DNA from 2 places in the Schinkia azotoformans genome. Region 2 is predicted to be linked to the other one. Evidence: riboswitches for the same ligand, from Rfam matches in the RefSeq annotation. Region 2 holds a riboswitch; the other holds the start of a gene.
What was found. Region 2 has a riboswitch for glycine ahead of P9E47_RS19455 (trimeric intracellular cation channel family protein). Riboswitches for the same ligand answer to the same signal wherever they lie in the genome.
Positions count from the first base shown of each region.

Region 1 (2,403 bases), on a different contig from region 2:
CTTTGACAATATAATTGGAACAGTTTTAATATGACGTTTCGTCCACTCCATTCCGGTATCGCCGCGTCGATTTCTAATCATGACTTTATTGATTAATTCCTTAAGGTAATCATTATTTTCAACGGAACGTTCCTTTGCCGAGAAAGATTGCGTAAAATTGGATTGACTGCCGAGATGCCCCGGCTTAAGCAATGATACAAGATTAAAGATTTCCTCCACTTTATTTTGAACAGGTGTCGCTGTTAGGAGGAGGCAAAACTTTTTCTTAAGGTTTTGAACAAATTCATAGTTTTTAGTTTTATTGTTTTTTAATTTATGTGCCTCATCGATAATAACCATGTCATAATCCTGACGATAGATAATCTCTCGATGAGGGTCCCGCTTTGCGGTGTCAATCGATGAAATGACAACATCGCATTGTTCCCAAACATAGCTTTTTTTCTGAGCAACAGCGGGTATATAAAACTTTTGATTTAATTCGCTTTCCCACTGGGTAACAAGTGAAGCAGGCACAAGGATGAGTACTTTTTTGACCAACCCTCTAATCATATATTCTTTTAAAATAAGCCCCGCTTCAATCGTCTTTCCGAGTCCAACCTCATCAGCGAGAATGGCTTTTCCATTCATTTGTTCCAATACTGTTTGGGCTGCTTCAATTTGGTGAGGATGCGGCGTAAGATTTGGTAAAAAGTTCGGTGCAATCAACCCTTCGAATTCAGGGATGATCATATGTTCTTCGATCTCATAAGCTAGCTTAAACAAGTCCCAGTTTGCCCAAGGACCATCATGATCTATTTTTCTTAAAAAATCGTTCTGCCATGTTTGATCAAATTCAATGTCGATATGCATAGAATCGATCCTTTCTTTTAGAAAGTACAGATAATTCCGTGTTTGATAATTCAAAAAGTATTTGCCGAACTCACCTATTTATTGTAGGATAATAGTAGAATTGACTTATTCGATAGTATATCCAAATTTTTGATAAAAATTATATATTTGCGAATGATAACATGGGGAGAGACCACAGCTTTCAAGTTTAACTACGTTTACATGTGGCGCCGAAGGAGCAAGCAACAAGAAGTTGTGAATCTCTCAGGCAAAAAGACTCTTGTTGGACGCAACTCTGGAGAGAGCTTGTATAAGCCACCCACGAGGAAGTAAACCGTTTCGAGTATGGGATTGGTTGAAAACTTTCTGGTAACAGGACAGAGAAATGTACGCTTATTTGTGTGTGCATTTCTCTGTCTTTTTTAGTATTACAAAATAAGGCAAGGAGGGGTCTTATGGCTGACCTTAAGCGTACACCATTATTTCCTTTATATGAGGATCACGGTGCAAAAACAATTGATTTTGGAGGATGGGATTTACCTGTTCAGTTTTCTTCCATAAAGGAAGAGCATGAGGCTGTTCGTTCAAAAGCAGGACTGTTTGACGTTTCCCACATGGGTGAAATTGAAGTGAAGGGCACAGATAGTCTGCCTTTTCTACAAAAAGTTATGACAAATGACATCGCCTTATTACAGGATGGCGATATATTGTACACGGCCATGTGTTATGAAAACGGGGGAACAGTTGATGACCTATTAGTATATAAAAGAAAAGATCATGATTATTTATTAGTTGTTAATGCAGCGAATACAGATAAGGATTTTGAGTGGTTAATGAAGCATATTTTTGGTGATGTTGAAGTTACTAATATTTCTTCGGAAGTTGCCCAATTAGCGCTTCAAGGTCCGTTAGCAGAGGAGACACTTCAAAAATTAACAACTACAGATTTAAATGAAATAAAAAATTTTAAATTTAAAGAGGATATTGACCTGAACGGGGTTAAAGCACTTGTTTCCCGTACAGGCTATACCGGTGAAGATGGATTTGAAATCTATTGCAAGGAATCCGAAGCACAAAAGCTATGGAAAATGGTTTTGGAAGCAGGCGCGGAGTTTGGAGTTCAACCAATCGGTTTAGGTGCCCGTGATACATTGCGGTTTGAAGCAAGACTTGCGTTGTATGGACAGGAATTAGATGCAGATATTTCACCATTAGAGGCTGGAATTGGCTTTGCTGTTAAAGTAAATAAAGAAGCTGATTTTATCGGTAAAGAGGCATTGAAAAAACAAAAAGCGGTAGGCGGGATGTCCCGTAAAATAGTTGGAATTGAAATGGTTGAGCGCGGGATTCCCCGCCATGGCTACAAGGTATACAGCGGAAGCGAGGAAATCGGCCATATTACATCTGGAACTCAATCTCCAACATTAAATAAATCAGTCGGTCTGGTTCTGTTAAAGAGTGAATTTTCAAATCTTGGAACAGAAGTAAGCATTGAGGTACGACCTGGTAAATTTGCAAAAGCAAAGGTTGTAGCCACTCCATTCTATAAACGCCAAAAGTAAGGGGGAGCAGAAT
Region 1 is NZ_JARSMD010000007.1:49,571-51,973, forward strand. It holds gene P9E47_RS03705 (DEAD/DEAH box helicase) at 1-849, opposite strand, end outside; glycine riboswitch at 1,003-1,118, shown strand; glycine riboswitch at 1,122-1,211, shown strand; gene gcvT (glycine cleavage system aminomethyltransferase GcvT) at 1,284-2,390, shown strand; gene gcvPA (aminomethyl-transferring glycine dehydrogenase subunit GcvPA) at 2,402-2,403, shown strand, end outside.
Region 1: linked by a shared signal. The riboswitch ahead of gcvT (glycine cleavage system aminomethyltransferase GcvT) and the one ahead of P9E47_RS19455 (trimeric intracellular cation channel family protein) in region 2 are both predicted to bind glycine.

Region 2 (2,403 bases):
GTGATAGCGAAAAACGAGCAGGGTTATAATGTCTACGTTACATCAGATCCGGACATTAAAGAAAGAGTCCATACCCTATTTACGAATATGAATAATGTAAAGACAAGCTTTGTCTCAAAGGGAATTGGCGAAATCATTTATGATATTGGACATGCAGATGGACGCCGGTAGGCTGGGACACAGGGCCGGGAACTGCGGCTCGCCCAGCCCAATCCCGCAAAAGGGGGGAAGCTCTATGTCGTGGAGCTTCCCCCTTTTTTCGTTTAATCAACCACAATATAACCGATCATTGGGATACTATGATCTCTATGGGCATGTGTATCACAAATCAAACGATAGGTGCCCTCTTCCTCAAACTGAAGCGGGACCATCGTAGTTCCGCCTTTTTTTACAATTCCTTTGATATCCGTTCCTTCTATATGAAAAGGATGATCCTCACCGTTAGTAGCATTAATATAAAGATTTACTTTTTCTCCCTTTTCTAGAAAAATAGTTCCTGGATCCCAGCGTTGAACAACTAAATCTTTCCCATCTTTTGTTTTCGTATGGAATTCGATCGTAATCATATCGATTTCACGAATACTGTCATTTGACTGTTGCAGCCATACCGGTAAATCCCCCTGCTTTAGCAAAAAGTACCCGAAAAATCCAGCAACCAAAATGATAGCTGTAGTTAAAAAAAGTAGTAGTGTTTTTTTCGTCACAACAAAAAAGTTCATATGTTATAGCCCCTTTCGGAATTTGTCCTATTTCATAATTATGCCGAGAGGGTAGCTAAACTTGTCTTTTTTTTAAAATTTTTAAAATAAAAGTAAATAATTTCGTTTGACAATCCAACTGGTCATCGTCTACTGTATATTTAATCTAATAAATATTGCGGAAGACTGTAGTGGGAGAGAACGTAATTATACGTCACCGAAGGGGCAAATCTTAAATGAAAGATGAATCTCTCAGGTAAAAAGACCACTGTAGGACGCATCTCTGGAGAGTGCTTTAGGCCACCCACGGGGAATACCTTCAAATAATAGGTTAAACTCTCAGGTACAAGGACAGAGAAAAGAGTTTCTCTGTATTTTGTCATGTTTACTTATTTATAAGGGGGTTTTTTTGTGGTTTGGGATGTATTGAATGTCATTGGCACGATTGCCTTTGCAATAAGCGGGGCCATTATTGCAATAGAGGTGAAGTATGATATTATTGGTACTTATGCGCTAGGATTGATCACTGCATTTGCCGGCGGAGCTGTAAGGAACCTCTTGATTGGTATCCCCATCACCGTATTGTGGCAACAAACAGAACTGTTCATTATTGCAATAATCACTATTGCGATCGTTTTTCTGTTTCCAGAAAAAGTTGTTCATAGATTAAAAGAATTGAACCTCTTTGATGCAATAGGGCTATCTTCCTTTGCAGTGCAGGGTGCGATGTATGCACACTCAGTTGACCTCCCTATCATAGCTATTATGTTTTCTGCTGCGATTACAGGTGCAGGTGGCGGAATCATTCGCGATGTATTGGCTCAACAAAAGCCACTTGTATTCCAAAAGGAGGTTTATCTCCTGTGGGCTATGCTTGCTGGGTTCATTATCGGGATGGGGTGGGCTACGGAATCATACCAATTCTACACACTTTTTGTTTTGATTCTTATATTGCGTGTGATGTCCTATCAGTTCGGCTGGTGCTTGCCAACTAGAACTTCTAAAAGTTTACAAGGAAACTAAATAACATATTCGTAGAATCACGCCGTACTTGTGATAAAGTAAAATTCATAGGGGGGAGTGAATATGGATATGATCCTAAAAAAAGTATTTGTCGGTTTGCCACAAAAAGTCGGTGTAAAAGACGCAAAAAATCCGATGGAACGGGAATGGGAGAGCGGAATTTTTAAACAACCAATCCAAGGTCCTGTTTTGCTGACTAAAACGGGTTTATTAGGTGATGGACAAGCCGATAGGGAAAACCATGGAGGACCTGAAAAGGCGGTTTTTGTCTATCCTTTTGAACACTATGAAAACTGGCAAAAGGAATTAAATGCAACAGAAATCGGCCCTGGTGCTATGGGTGAAAATTTTTTATTGGAAAATGTAAAAGAAGATATAGTTGCTATTGGAGACACGTATCAAATTGGGGATGCGATTGTTCAAGTATCTCAGCCTAGGCAGCCATGCTGGAAGCCGGCCCGTCGTTTTAAAATAAAAAATTTGGCTTTATTAATCCAAAATTCAGGAAGAACCGGGTGGTACTTTAGGGTTTTAAAAGAGGGGAATATCGAGGTGGGCCAAAAGCTTACCCTAATTGAAAGACCATACCCTAAATGGACAATTTCCAAGTGCAATGAGATTATGCATGGTACTTCGCCAAATCCGGAAGAGGTACGTGAATTTGCTCAATGTGAGTTGCTTG
Region 2 is NZ_JARSMD010000033.1:92,710-95,112, reverse strand. It holds gene P9E47_RS19465 (YhcN/YlaJ family sporulation lipoprotein) at 1-171, shown strand, start outside; gene P9E47_RS19460 (cupredoxin domain-containing protein) at 264-719, opposite strand; glycine riboswitch at 881-976, shown strand; glycine riboswitch at 979-1,056, shown strand; gene P9E47_RS19455 (trimeric intracellular cation channel family protein) at 1,110-1,721, shown strand; gene P9E47_RS19450 (MOSC domain-containing protein) at 1,785-2,403, shown strand, end outside.